Regions from separate parts of the Azospirillum argentinense genome, predicted to be linked through region 1. Evidence: riboswitches for the same ligand, from Rfam matches in the RefSeq annotation. Region 1 holds a riboswitch; the other holds the start of a gene.

Region 1 (7,007 bases):
ACCATCCGCACCACCGCCCCGCAGGCGGACGCCGGCGCCGAGCGCACCGTGCGCGTCGCCTACGTGGTCGCCGCCCCGCTGTGGAAGGCGACCTACCGCCTGACCCTGCCCGAATCGGCGCCCGGATCGGCGAAGGGGGCCGAGGGCGGCACCGGCGACCTGCAGGGCTGGGCCGTGCTGGAGAATCTCAGCGGCGACGATTGGAAGGGGGTGGAGCTGTCGGTGGCGTCGGGCAACCCGGTCACCTTCCGGCAGGCGCTCTACTCCGCCTATTTCGTGAACCGCCCGGAGGTGCCGGTGGAGGTTCTGGGCCGCGTCCTGCCGCCCCCCGACGAGGGCTCCGTGGTCGCCGACGTGATGGCGAAGGCGCAGGATTCGGCCGTCCGCTCGCGCGCCGCCGCCGAGTCCGGCGCCCCCACCGCCATGGCCGCCCCGCCCTCGCCGGCCCCCGCGCCAGCCATGAGCGCGCCCTTCGCCGGGGCGATGCCCCAGCGCGCGGCGGAGACCACCCCCGCCGAGAGCACGGAGGCGACGGCGCAGGTGCTGTTCCGCTACCCGCAGCCGGTGACCCTGGCGAACGGCGGCACAATGATGATGCCGATCACCGCCCGCGCCATCCCGGCGGAGCGGCTGTCGCTCTACCAGCCCAACACCCAGCCGCGCCACCCGCTGGCCGCGCTGCGCCTCAGCAACGGCGACTCGGGCGAGACCAGCCTGCCGCCGGGCGTGCTGACGCTCTATGAGCGGCTGGGCGGGGCCGCCGCCTATGTGGGCGACGCGCGGCTGGCCACCCTTCCGGCCGGCGAGAGCCGAATCCTCAGCTTCGCGGTGGATCAGGCGGTGACGGTGGACCGCTCCGAGCAGCCGAGCCGCACCCTGTCCCGCGCCACCCTGGCCGATGGGGTGCTGCAGCTGACCGTGACCGACCGCCAGACCACCACCTATCGGATCGCCGGCGCGGCGGGCGAGGACCGCACCGTCATCGTCGAGCACCCGCGGCGTTCCGGCTGGGAGTTGGTGCCGCCTTCGGGTGGGGCCACCGGCGGGGCCGCTCCCGACCTGACGGCCGACGCCTACCGTCTGCCGGTGGCGGTGCCCGCCGGCCAGACGGTGACCCTGGCGGTCGCGCTGGAGCGCCCGCGGATCGAACGCTTCGGCATCTCGGAGATGTCGCCGGAGCAGGTGAGGGCCTACGCCTCCTCCACGGAGCTGCCGCCCGCGGCGCGCGAGGCCCTGGCGAAGGTCGCGACCCTGCGCGGCGCCGTCGCCGACAAGGAGCGCCGCGTCGGCGAGTTGGAGCGTGAACAGGCGGAAATCGGCAAGGAGCAGGAGCGGCTGCGCCAGAACCTCGCCACGCTGCCGCGCGACAGCGACCTGTTCAAGCGGACCATCGCCAAGATGGGCGAGCAGGAAACCCGCCTGGACGGCCTGTCCCGCGAGCTGGCCACCGCCCGCAAGGAGGCCGACACCGCCCGCAACACGCTGCGCGATCAGGTGCGCGGCATGACGTTCTGAGCGTAAAGGCGGAGCGTCACCAGGGCAGCGGCGACACGCCGAACAGCATCCGGTGCAGGTGCAGCAGTCCGCCATAGACCAGAAGAGCCACCGCCGGGCGCCACCAGCCGATCTCTCGCCAGACGAGGCTTTGGCGCCCGGCCAGGATCGCCGCGAAGGGCAGGTTGGACGTCCGCGCGGCGTAGCGGTCCCAATCGGCCCCCAACCGCCGCGCCAGCTTCGCGTCGATCAGGACGCTGCCGCCCAGCGCCAGCAGGGCGAGCGTGCCGAACAGGATCAACGAGGCGAGATCCCCGTTCGGCACCATATGGGCGACCGCCCACAGCCCGACGCCCCACAGGAACGGGTTGCGCGTCACCCGCAGGATGCCGCGGACCGGCTCCCGGTCGCCGGCCAGCAGCCTCTCCTGCCCGACCGAGGTCGGGTTCGGGGTGGAGAGGCCGGCGACGAGCAGGAACAGCGCCACCGGCACCAGCAGGACCGGCACCCAGGCCAGCCCGCCGACGGGCGGCCACACCGGCACATGGGGCGCCGCGTTGTAGGCCGCCACCAGCCACCAGAAGGCCAGCGCCGAGACCAGCGAATAGAGGCCGAGATAGGGCTTCTCGCCCAGCCGTCCGACCAGGGCCGCGCGCAGCGGCGTGCTGGAAATGCCGAAATGCGTCAGCAGCAGGAACAGCCCCGCGGCGGACAGATGGGCAATGGTCCCGGTCATGAGCGGTCTCCCGGTCGCGTCCTACAACCCTCGTCAGGCGCCCTCGTCAGGCGCCCTTTTCCAGCGTCGTGCCGCTGCAATAGGCCCAATCGTCGCCGTGCAGGCCGAAGAACAGGGCCACCGGCTGCTTGCCGGAGCGGTCGATGACCACGCGGAAGCGGTTGCCGGTGCAGGCGCCCGCCGCCTGCTTCTGGTAGGGCAGCTTGACGCTCTTGGATTTCAGGCAGGAATCGGCGGCCTTGGGCGGGTTGGCCGACGCGTCGATGCGCTTGCCGTTCAGCACCATGTAGTAGTTGGTGGCCTGCCCGCCCTTGACCTCGGCCTTCACCTCGATCTTGCCGAATCGGGACTTGTAGAGGCCGGCGTCGGTTTCCCCGTCCGGCGCGCCGGGGGCGATGGCGCGGAAGGACACGGCGCCGCAGGCCGGCGGCTCCTTCTTCTGGGCGAAGGCCGGCTGGGCCAGGGCGACGGTGGCGGCCCCGACGATCAGCGCGGCACCGAAAAGACGCGACAGCGGCATGCGAACCTCCTGGATCGGATGGAAGGGGTTGGGGCGGGTCAGGCGGGGGCCTGGCAGAACAAGGTCTGCTGCATGATGGCGCAGTCCTTCTCCACCCCGCCGTCGAGCATCGAGATCTCGACGCTGGTGACGGTCAGGGTGCGGCCCGGCTTCAACACGCGGGCCCGGGCGATCATCACCTCGCCCTTGGCCGGCGACATCAGATTGACCTTGAACTCCACCGCCAGGACCTCGCTGCCCGTCGGCATCAGCGTGTAGCCGGCGTAGCCCCCGGCGTTGTCGGCCAGCGTGCTGACCATGCCCGCGTGGAAGAAGCCGTGCTGCTGCGTCAGGTCGGCGCGGAACGGCAGGCGCATTTCGCAGAAGCCGGGCTCCAGCCGCGTCAGCTCGATCCCCAGCGTCTTGCAGATCGGCTGGCGTTCGAAGCCGGCGCGGCAGCGCGCCTCCCAGTCCGGATCGCGCGGTTCGAAGGTCTTGGGCACGTCTCGGGTCTCTCTGATTGTGTTCGGGCGGCCCTTACCCTGCGCCAGCCTTACGTTCCGATCAAGCCGAGCTGCGGGCTCGACGCCTCCGCGAAGGCCCGTTTCGGCATGCGCCCGGCCAGACGGGCCGCCCGCCCCGCCGCCACCGCGTCGCGCATCGCCGCCGCCATGCGCACCGGATCGCGTGCCTTCGACACGGCGGTGTTCAGCAGGACGGCGGCGCAGCCCAGCTCCATCGCCAGGGCGGCGTCCGACGCCGTGCCGATTCCGGCGTCCAGGACCACCGGCACCGGGCTGCGCGCGCAGATCGTCTCGATGGCGTGCGGGTTGCGGATGCCCAACCCCGAGCCGATGAAGGCGCCCAGCGGCATCACCGCCGCCGCACCCAGATCGGCGAGCTTGCGGCAGGTCACCGGATCGTCGTTGCAGTAGGGCAGAACGGTGAAGCCATCGGCCACCAGCTCCTCCGTCGCGCGCAGCAGCTCCTCGACGTCGGGGTAGAGCAGCTCGCGGTCGCCGATGACCTCCAGCTTGATCCAGTCCACATCCAGCGCCTCGCGGGCGAGCTGCGCAGTCAGCACCGCCTCCTTGGCGGTCAGGCAGCCGGCGGTGTTGGGCAGCAGTCCGGCGCGGTCCCCGATGACGTCGACGAGGCTTTCCGAATAGCCGTCCAGGCTGATGCGGCGGATGGCCAGAGTGACCAGTTCGCTGCCGCTGGCCGCCAGCGCGTCAAGCATGACCTGCTGGTTCGGATAGCCGGCGGTGCCGAGAAACAGGCGCGAGCGGAACTCACGGCCCGCTATGGTGAGCGTGTCGTTCATGGGTGTTTCCTTGAATGTCGGACCCGCGCTCCGGCGGGTGAGAATTTCAGCCGCCCTGCACGGGGCGGATGATCTCCAGGGCGTCGCCCGCGGACAGCGGCGTCTCGTCCCAGCGGCGGGACGGCAGGACGGCGCCGTTGAGGGCGACCGCGACCCCGCGGGTGCCCGCGGCGATTCCCCGCCCGGCCAGCAGGGCGGCGACGGTGGGGGCGGCGAGATCCTCCTCCCGCCCGTTGACGCGGATGCGCGCGCTCATGCCGCGGCTCCTCTGGGCTGGGCGAAGCGGTCGAGCGCGAAGGGGCGGATCACCGGATCGGCCTCCCCGGTCAGGATCAGCCGCGCGATCGAATCCGCGGTGACCGGGGTCAGCAGGATGCCGTTGCGGTGGTGCCCGGTGGCGTAGACCAGCCCCTCCACCTCCGAGAGGCCGAGGATCGGGGCGTCGTCGCGGGTGCCGGGGCGGAAACCGGCCCACGCCTCTTCGATGGGCAGTTCGGCGATACCCGGTAGGGCACGCCACGCCCCTTCCAGCAGGGCGAACTGGCCCCCCGCGGTCAGCCGGTCGTCGAATCCGCGCTCCTCCGTCGTGGCGCCGACCAACAGCCGCCCGTCCAGCCGCGGGATCAGGTAGGTGCCGGGGGTCCACACCACATGGCGCAGCAGCGGCAGGCGGGCGTCCATGCGCAGGCAGAGCATCTGCCCCTTCACCGGACGCACGGGCGGACGCACCGCCGGGGACAGCCCGTCTATCCAGCCCGACCACGCCCCGGCGGCCAGGACCACATGGTCGGCCTCGACCAGCCGGTCACCAACCTGGACGCCAACGGCGCGACCACCACGGACCTCGATGCGGCCGATCTCTGCATACTCGTGCACCACGGCACCAGCCCGCAAAGCAGCGGCGTGCAGGGCGGCGGCGACCTTGCGGTTGTCCACCTGATGGTCGCCGGCGCAGAAGAGCGCGCCGGCCACGCCCGGCTGGAGGTAGGGCTCGCGCCGCCGCACCTCCGCCCCGCTCAACCACTCGACCGGCAGGCCGAGCTTGGTCTGGAAATCGTGCAGGAAGCGCACCTTGGCGGCGTCGTCGGCGTTCAGCGCGATGACCATGGTGCCTTCGTCGCGCAGGTCCACCGCCATGCCGGAGGCGGCCTCCAGCTCCGCCGCGAAGGCGGGCCACAGGTTCTGCGAGGCGCGGGTCAGCGGCAGAAGGCTCTCTTCGCCGGGTTCGGTCTCCACGCAGGCGGCGAGCATGCCGCCCGCGGCGTGGCTGGCGCCCCGGCCGGCGGCGCCACGGTCGAAGACCTCCACCCGGCAGCCGGCGGCGGCCAGTCTCCAGGCGATGGACAGGCCGATCACACCGGCGCCGACCACGGCGACGGTGGGCTTTGCGGAATCGGAATGAAATGAAGGCGCGGATACCATGCGGCGGCTCCCTTCGCTGGCATTATCCAGACAGGTTCGATGGGTGTGATCTCAGCCGCGCGAGCGCATCCCGCACGGCACCCCAGCCAATGCGCGGATCATCCGGAAGAGAACCGCCTTTGGCAAGCCCCTTTTCGTTGGCTCAACCCGCAGATTTTCCTTCTCATAGATGGCCGGGACAAAGCCGCCGCGTCGGCGGCTTCCATCCTATATGATAGAAATAAATCTTTTCACAGCAACCTCACAGTCCAGCTTTTATGAAGTACAATACGAGAAAAACTTATTTTTCTTGTTCAATTGATTCTTGGCGGGATTATCATTTTCTGTACAAAACACTGCCCATGCAATCACATGAACATTCGCGCACCAAAGCATACAATGATATGCTTTTCTGCAAAGCCAATTAGAGAGCTTTCCAATTTACCTTCTGGCATATACAATATACCCGCCGGATGGAGAAGCTACATCAGCCATGCTTCTTGAGAAACAAGACCCGATTCCTTCCGAGGATTTTCTCGGACCTGATCATTAATCAACCGAGATTTGAATCTTACCTACTACTAAACGAATAGAAAAGAGGAAATTATGTCAGTACAGGAAATATTAAAAGATACAACATCCAATATAGTGACCGCCATCAATAAAGCAATTTCAGAAATTATTCAGACAGCCTCGATATCGGACAGCGCCTTCAGCGGAGTAATTTTTGTATTCGCGTGGATTTTTATTAGTCTATCTTTTCTTTGGTTGTTTCGCAGAATATTTCGTTTTTTTCTAAAGGAGTCCGTGGGAATTGCCCATGACACGCTCCAAATCAAAAAGATGTGGAAGCGCTCAAAAGAAATATTTCCCAACAAGATTTTCGATCCTTTTGACAATATGGGGTTATCACGTGCACGCATTTCCAGCAGCCCCGCCACGAAACTATGGAGCTTCTTCGGTACCGATCGGGAGTTGATGCAGGGACTAAGACTGAAGCACTGGGCTGCGCGCGTAGCCCTGGCCATTGCTATCGCCACCACGACAGCCATGGCGGCCTTTGGTTCGGCGTCGTTCGTCCGGGAGCTTTGCGCATCGTCGGGAGCAAGCGCACTCACAACCCTATTGGCGGTGAGTTTCGGCACTCTGTTGTATACATCCATTATTTATGCTTTCGACCTGTCCATTGTCACTGCTGAAAAGATGTCGCTTGCGCGTATCTCCTGGCGATTTGCCTTTGCCCTGTTCATGTCTTGCGTGATCGGCGCCCAACTGAACATTGACTTCCACAAGGAATTTCTCAAAGCAAGACTGGAGAAAACAATTGATCTTCGCAACATGGAAGAGCAAATAGGCATCCTGAGGACAAATCTTGGAGAAGCAGAAGCAACAAAAACAGAATCGGACAAATCGCTTGCAGCTCTCCGCGAACGCGAGAAATCCCTATCGTCGCCAAACACCACGGGCCTGAAGGAGTTTTCAACACAGCGCGACTTCTTGCTAAACGACAAAGCCAAACTTGAGTGCATGCTGAAAAATGAACGAGAATATGG
Region 2 (7,007 bases), on a different replicon from region 1:
TGGCGAGGATGTAGGGGTAGAACAGGCGGCGCAGCACCGGCACCTCGGCCAGCAGCAGCCCGGCGAGGAAGCCGACGGTGCAGCCGGCGGCGAGGCCCATCGCCATCTCCGCCGTGGTGACCCAGAGGTGCGGCAGCAGATAGCCGCCGGCCAGCCCGTCCCACAGCGTGCGCAGAACCGCCGAGGGCAGCGGCACGACCAGCGCCGACACCCCCGCCACCCGGCAATAGACCTCCCATCCCGCCAGCAGCAGGACGAGCAGCAGGGCGGAGGCGAGGCGCACCATCACGACGCGCGCTCCAGCGCCACGTCGGACTTCGAGCCATCCATGGCGTGGCGCAGCTCCAGGCACAGGGCGTTGAAGCGCGGGCTGTAGCGGACGTCGCGCCCGCGCGGGCGGGCCAGCGGCACCGGCAGGGCGTGGCGCAATTGCCCACCCTCCATCACCGCCACCCGGTCGGCCAGATAGACCGCCTCCGCGATGTCGTGGGTGACGAACAGCACCGTCGTGCGGTGCCGGGCGCAGAGTTTCAGCAGGTCGTCCTGCAACTCCTCGCGCGTGATGGCGTCGAGCGCGGCGAAGGGCTCGTCGAGCAGGAGCAGCGGCGGCTCGGTGACCAGCGCGCGGGCCAGCGCGACGCGGCTCTGCTGCCCGCCCGACAGTTGGCTGGGGAAGCGCCCTTCGAGTCCGGACAGGCCGACGAGGTCCAGCAGCTCCTCCGCCTTGCGGCGGTCCGCTGGCTGCGGACGGCGCGTCAGCGACACCGGAAGCAGCAAATTGTCGAGCACCGTCCGCCACTCCAGCAGCGTCGGCGCCTGGAAGACGAAACCGACCTGGGCGCCCGGCCCCTGCACCGGCTGCCCCTGGACGCGGACGGCTCCGGTCGAGGGGGCGAGCAGCCCGGCGACCAGCTTCAGCAGGGTCGTCTTGCCGCAGCCGCTGCGCCCGACCAGCGCGTGGAACTCGCCCTCCCCGATGGTCCAGTCGATGCGGTCCAGGATGGTGCCGCCGCTCGGGACGCCGTAGCCGGCCTGTTCGATGCTGACGAAAGGCATGGCCGGGCGCCTCAATCCGTGTAGGGGGCGAAGATGTCTGCCGCCCGTTCCGCCGAGCCTTCGATCTCGGTCATGGTGACGAGGTCCAGCAGGTTGAACCGCCCGTCATGGTGCCAGCCCGCTTCCGGCGCGGTCATGCGGCCGAGGGCGCAGAGGCGCGTCACCCCCACGGCCCCCAGCGCCCCGGCGAGCGCGAACAGCTCTTCCGGCGCGGCGGCGATGCCCACGGTCTGGAGGAAGGCGCGGTAGGGCGCCAGCCCCGGCACCGCGTCGGCCAGCCGGTCCACCGCCACCACCGTCACCGTGCGGTTCAGCCCGCAAGGACTCAGGCCGTCCGCCGCGTCGGTGTAGGCGACCGCCCAGCTTCCCGCCGGATCGCCGAGCAGGGCGCGGCTGGCGTCGGCAAAGCCCTTCGTCTCCTCCGCGTTGCGCCAGGACGCGACGCTGCCCGCCTCGCCCATCGACAGCGGGCGGCGCGGGAACTTGCTGCCCAGCGCGTCCAGCTCGTGCGCCAGATAGCTGGCGAATTCGCGCGGCGACACCCGCCCGCCGCGTTCTACGAAAAAAGTCTGGGGCGAGTAGCAGCCCTGCTGGTCGTAGCGCGCCACGTCGTAGGCCGCCTGCCGCGCCACCGCCCCCGCCTTCCCGGCGTCGAGCGCGGAGCGGGCGACCATGCCGAAGCTGATCTTGTGGCCGTAGGGCAGGAAGCGCGCGGTGATCGGCACCCGCGCCCGGATGGCCTCCAGCGCGTCGTTGCCGCCATAGGCGACCACCGTGTCGGCGCGGCCCAGCCACGCGCGCTCCGCCGCCTCATCGCCGCCCTTCCACCAGACGATGGCGATGCAGTCGGCCAGCTCCGGGTCGATCTCCGCCAGGATCTGCGCGAACCAGCCGGCGAACAGTGGCTCGGCGCTCGGCAGCTTGCCGACCGTTCCGGCCTTGACCAGCAGGCCGGAAATCAGGCTCCACAGCGGCAGGCCCGGCACGTTGCCCGCCCAGACATGCAGCAGCAGTTCCGGCCCGAAGGCGCGGGCGAAGCCGCCCTTGGGCATCGGCTGGAAATCGTCGAGCACCGCCGGGTTGGCGAAATCCTCGGCGATGAACTTCCGAAGCTCCGGCCCGCGGAAGGTTTTCAGATAGCCGGTTAGCCCCAGCCGGACCATCTCCGCGTCGTAGCCGGTGACCAGAGGCAGCAGCCGTTCCGCCCTTTGCCGCCACGGGTCGTCGCGGTCGAGCAGCCGGGCGACGGCGCGGTCGATGGCGGCGGCGATCTCCGCGACGGTGCGGCTTCTCAAATAGGTCCGCGCGTTCGTCCGCACCCGCGTTGCCAATTCAGCGACCTGTGCCTCGCTCAGCACCGGCACCGCCACGTCGAGCGTCTCGGCGCCGCGCCGGAAGGTCAGCGTCCGCCAGTCCACCGCGTCGGCGGACAACCCCGGCAGATGCCCGGCGCGCTCCATCAAGCCAACGGCCATTGGGCCCGCGCCGCTTTGAGGAAGTCCTCGACCGCCATGGAGCAGCCCTTGGCATCCGCCCCGTCCGCCCGGCCGAGAAGCTGGAAGCCGCCGTCCACCTCCACCCCCGCATCCTCGGTCAGGATGGCCGAGGCGCAGTTGAAATGGGCCAGATCGTGATGGACCAGAACGCCGACGCTGCCGTGCGGCACCTCCTGCCCGGTCAGCGGGTTGATGACCCGGCTGCGGATCCAGTGCGGGCCGGACTTCACCGACGGGCAGGCCTCGTTGCCGTCGTCGTAAAACTGGGTGCTCAGCTCGGTCATGCCGTACATGTTGATGCACAGCCGGCGCGGCACGCCGAAGGTGGCGGACAGACGGCCATAGAACTCCTCCGCCGCCATCTCGCGCGACTGGCCCTTGAAGCCGCCGGTGTCGAGGATGCGGCTGCCCGCCGGCAGGGCGAAGCTCCGCCCCCGCTCGGCCAGCGCGTCCATCAGATGCACGACGCTGAAGCTCGCCCCCAGCAGGGCGTAGGGTTCACCGGTCGCCTCGGCGCGGGACAGCGCGTCGATGGCCCCGTCCACGTCCAGCCCGGCGTCGGAGACGAAATAGCGGCTCTCCGCCGTCCCGAATTCGCTTTTCGCCAGCGCCAGATAATGGGCGAGCGAGGAGTTGGGCATCGCCTGCTCGGTCGGGAACAGGATGCCCATGCGCAGCCGTTCAAAGTCACCCATGAAGCGGCGGCGGAAATTGACGGTCATCGAGCGGTCGTAGACCGCCAGCGTCGGATGGTGGCTCTTGCCGCGCACGCCCTTGGTGGTGCCGCTGGTCATGAAGACGTGCGGGCACTCCTCCGGCGGGCGTCCGCTCAGCGTCAGGTCCTTGAAGGCGCTGATCGGCACGGCGGGCACGTCGCGCCAGCTCTTCACCGTGCGCAGGGTGCGCGCCCGCTGGGTGGCGAAGCGGCGGTAGGGGGCGTTGGTCTCGAACTGGTGGGCGAAGACGGCCAGCGCCATGCGGTTGAACGCCTCTTCGTCCGCCTCTCCGGCGGCGATGAAGGCCAGCAGCTCTTCGACAAGTCGGGCTTCGGTCACGTCCGGACACACCTTTTGCAGCGCCAACAAACTGTTGCCGGGACAAGCGGTGTCTGGATGGAATGGGGGTACGCCGTGCCGCCCTTCAGTCCCGTCCCTACGCCGGTATGACCCGGATCAGGTTCGATGGGTCACCGCGTTGTCCGGATGAAAGCGCCGGACCGGCGGAGTCTCAGCCTCCTAGCGAGGCCCCCCAGGGAACACTTTGCAAGCTAAGGGACCGGCCCCCGCCCGTCAAGGAGGTCGGGTTCGAGGGTAGGGTGATCGCATTTGAAATCCCCTCTCCCCTCCGGGGAGAGGGTTAGGGTGAGGGGGTTGCGCTTGTGCCGGACGTACCGCCACGCGCAACCCCCTCACCGGCCCCTCGGGCCACCCTCTCCCCAGGGGGAGAGGGCTATGAAAGTCAAATGCGATTGCCCTGGTTCAGGGAGGTCGGGTTCAGGCGGCGGCCTTCACCACCTCCAAGACCATGGCGATCTCGTCGATGACGTTGTTCTGGCTCTCCATCGCCTCCATCACCTCCTGGTTCGTGACTTCTCCGGACGCCAGCTTGTGGTGCCAGCGCGGAGTCGGGGCGTAGGTGATCGACAGCGTACGGAAATCGACGTTCAGATGCATGGCCAGCCGGGTGTTAGGCCAGCCGCGCTCGATGAATTTCCGGTTCTCCTCCATCGAGAACAGGCTCAGCACGTTGGGCGTGATCGGGCGGACGTGGGTCGGGTCGCCGAGATAGCCCTCGCTGCGCGGGTGCGGCACCTTGATGGTGATCCGCGCGCCGTGGCGGCAGACGCGGTACAGCTCCTTCATGATGTTCAGGAAGCCCTCGGTCGTCTGGCCCATATGCTCCAGCGCGTGGATGAGCTGGACGTCGGCGACGCTGCTCTCCTCGAACGGCCAGGGCACGACCTCCAGGTCGGCCACGATGTCCGGCCCAAAGGTGCCGTACTTGTCCACGTTCACGTAACCGGCAAGCCGCGTGTCGCCGCAGCCAAGGTTGAGCTTGAGGTCCGACATCGCGCGCGCTTCCCGCCAGCCGTTGTTGTTGCCACGAACGCGACCCTACACCTCCCGCCGCAACAGCGACAGGGCGGCCATCGCCATCACCTGCGCGGAATGGACCATGTCGTCGATGTCCACATACTCGTCCGGCTGGTGGGCGAGGTCGAGGATGCCGGGGCCGTAGGCGATGCAGTCCTTCAGATGCCCGACCCGCGCGATGTGCTTCTGATCATAGGTGCCGGGGGACACCACCTGCGCCGCCGGACGGCCCAGCACCGTCTCGATGGCCGCCCCCACCGCCCGCACCACCGGCGCGTCGGCGTCGGTCAGGGTGGGCAGGAAGGCCAGCACCTCGCGCAGCTCGTAGTCGAAGCCGGGGCGCTCGCGGCGCAGACCCTCCAGAATGCCGACGATCTCCGCCCGCACCTCCTCCGGGTCCTCCTCGATCAAATAGCGGCGGTCGATGACCATGCGGCAGCGGTCGGGCACCATCGGGCTGGGCAGGCCGCCATGATCCTCCGGCTGGCCGCCGTGGATGGCGTTGATGTTCAGGGTGGACTGCCGCGCCCCCTCCGGGACCACCGGCATGGCGGTGCGCTTGGCGGCCAGCCGGGGGATCAGCTCCGTCTCGATCCGGTGCAGCACGGCGCCCATGTGGCGCACCGCGCAGTTGCCGAGGAAGGGCATGGAGCCGTGGGCGACGCGACCCTTCGTCTCGATCTCCGCCCACCAGACGCCGCGGTGGCCGATGCACACGCGGTCGACGTTCAGCGGCTCGGGGATGATGACGTGGTCGACCCGCGGGCGGGAAAAGTAGCCGAGCTTCGCCAAGTGCCCGACCCCGCCGTAGCCGCCGGACTCCTCGTCCACCGTGCCGGAGATTTCCAGGGCACCGGGGAAGGGGATGCCCGCCTCCAATATCGCTTCAACGGCGATGATGGAGGCGGCGATCCCGCCCTTCATGTCGCAGGCGCCACGGCCGTAGACGCGCCCATCCTTCACGACGCCTTCGAAGGGATCGACCGTCCAGCCTTGGCCGGCGGGCACCACGTCGATGTGGCCGTTGAAATGCACGCAGGGGCCGGGCTCGCGCCCTTCGATGCGGGCGATCACGTTGGTGCGCGGGTAGCGGTCGCTGTCGCCCGGCGCCCCATCCGCCCGCACATACTCCACGGCGAAGCCGCGCCCGGCCAGCCGCCGCCCGAGGAATTCTGCGCAGTCGGTGTAGACGTCGCCGGGCGGGTTCACGGTCGGGATGCGGATCAGGTCGCGGGTCAGCGCGACAAGCTCGTCGCGCCGCTCCGCGATGCGGCGGAACAGCGACTCCCGGTGGTCGAGCGGCATGCCTCCCCCCTACGCACACTTCGTTGCGCGGAAGGATCGGTCATGCCGGCGCGCCTGTCGAGAGGTTCCGCGCCTCACTCCGCCGCATGATGCCGCAGCCGCCCGTCCTCGTTGGTGCGGCCGTTGCGGAGCTGCTCCTCGTACCAGCGGCGGTGATGGTCCTTGGCCCAGTTCTCGTCCACCACGCCGCGGCCCATGGCGTCGAAGGCGCCCTCCATGCCGATGGTGCCGATGTAGATGTGCCCGATGATCAGCGCGATCATCAGCGCGGCCACCACCCCGTGCGCCACATGCAGGATCTGCATGCCGCCGATCCCGGTGACGGCGAAGGGCATCATCAGCAGGAAGCCGGTGAGCGACAGCGCGAAGCCGCCGAACACCACCGCCCAGAAGACGCCCTTCTGGCCGGCATTGAAGCGCCCGGCCTCGGGATGCTCGCCGGACTTGCTCAGCACGCCGCCCAGCGTCTTCAGCCAGACCAGATCGGCCTTCTCCGGGATGTTGTCGCGCACCCACAGCACGAAGATCATCACCAGCCCGAGGACGAAGGGCACGCTGAAGAAATTGTGCATGTACTTGCTGGCCTCGGCCAGCATCGTGAAGTTGGGGTGGCCGATCAGCGGGATCAGCAGCATGCGCCCGAAGGTCAGGATCAGCCCGGTCAGCGCCATCAGCAGGAAGCTGACCGCCGTGGTCCAGTGGGCGAAGCGGTCCATGCCGCTGAAGCGCGGCACCGGACGCCCCGACCGGCCGCCGTGGATGCGGATGGTGCCGCGGATCAGGTAGAAGATCGCCAGCACCGCGATCGGCCCCAGGATCAGCGCGCCGGCGATGATCTTCAGCCAGACCATGCGGAACTCGCGCCATTCCCGCCCTTCCGGCTGAACCAGGACGCCCAGCTTTTCGTCGGGGATGCTGACCCGCCCGGAGAGCTTGCCGTCCGGCGTCTGGTAGAGCTGCACCTCGTCCTTCGAGGTCGGCGAGTTCGGCCCCGGCGTCTGGTAGAACTGCGCCTGCACCGCCGGTGCGGCGAGCAGCAGAACGAACAGGACCAGCA

What was found. A riboswitch is a leader RNA that binds a small molecule or an ion and turns the genes downstream of it on or off. The one in region 1 is predicted to bind thiamine pyrophosphate.
Region 2: another riboswitch for thiamine pyrophosphate. It lies ahead of ABAZ39_RS15320 (LuxE/PaaK family acyltransferase); the one in region 1 lies ahead of thiO (glycine oxidase ThiO).

Annotation. Positions count from the first base shown of each region.
Region 1 covers NZ_CP007797.1:261,784-268,790, reverse strand. The annotation lists gene ABAZ39_RS30520 (hypothetical protein) at 1-1,515, shown strand, start outside; gene ABAZ39_RS30515 (NnrU family protein) at 1,532-2,230, opposite strand; gene ABAZ39_RS30510 (hypothetical protein) at 2,277-2,750, opposite strand; gene ABAZ39_RS30505 (PaaI family thioesterase) at 2,789-3,232, opposite strand; gene ABAZ39_RS30500 (thiazole synthase) at 3,283-4,053, opposite strand; gene thiS (sulfur carrier protein ThiS) at 4,100-4,309, opposite strand; gene thiO (glycine oxidase ThiO) at 4,306-5,475, opposite strand; TPP riboswitch at 5,467-5,570, opposite strand; gene ABAZ39_RS35235 (DUF4407 domain-containing protein) at 6,061-7,007, shown strand, end outside.
Region 2 covers NZ_CP007794.1:238,778-245,784, forward strand. The annotation lists gene ABAZ39_RS15305 (ABC transporter permease) at 1-286, opposite strand, end outside; gene ABAZ39_RS15310 (ABC transporter ATP-binding protein) at 286-1,056, opposite strand; gene ABAZ39_RS15315 (acyl-CoA reductase) at 1,068-2,531, opposite strand; gene ABAZ39_RS15320 (LuxE/PaaK family acyltransferase) at 2,516-3,607, opposite strand; TPP riboswitch at 3,684-3,813, opposite strand; gene ABAZ39_RS15325 (class I SAM-dependent methyltransferase) at 4,046-4,621, opposite strand; gene ABAZ39_RS15330 (acetylornithine deacetylase/succinyl-diaminopimelate desuccinylase family protein) at 4,667-5,950, opposite strand; gene ABAZ39_RS15335 (formate dehydrogenase subunit gamma) at 6,025-7,007, opposite strand, start outside.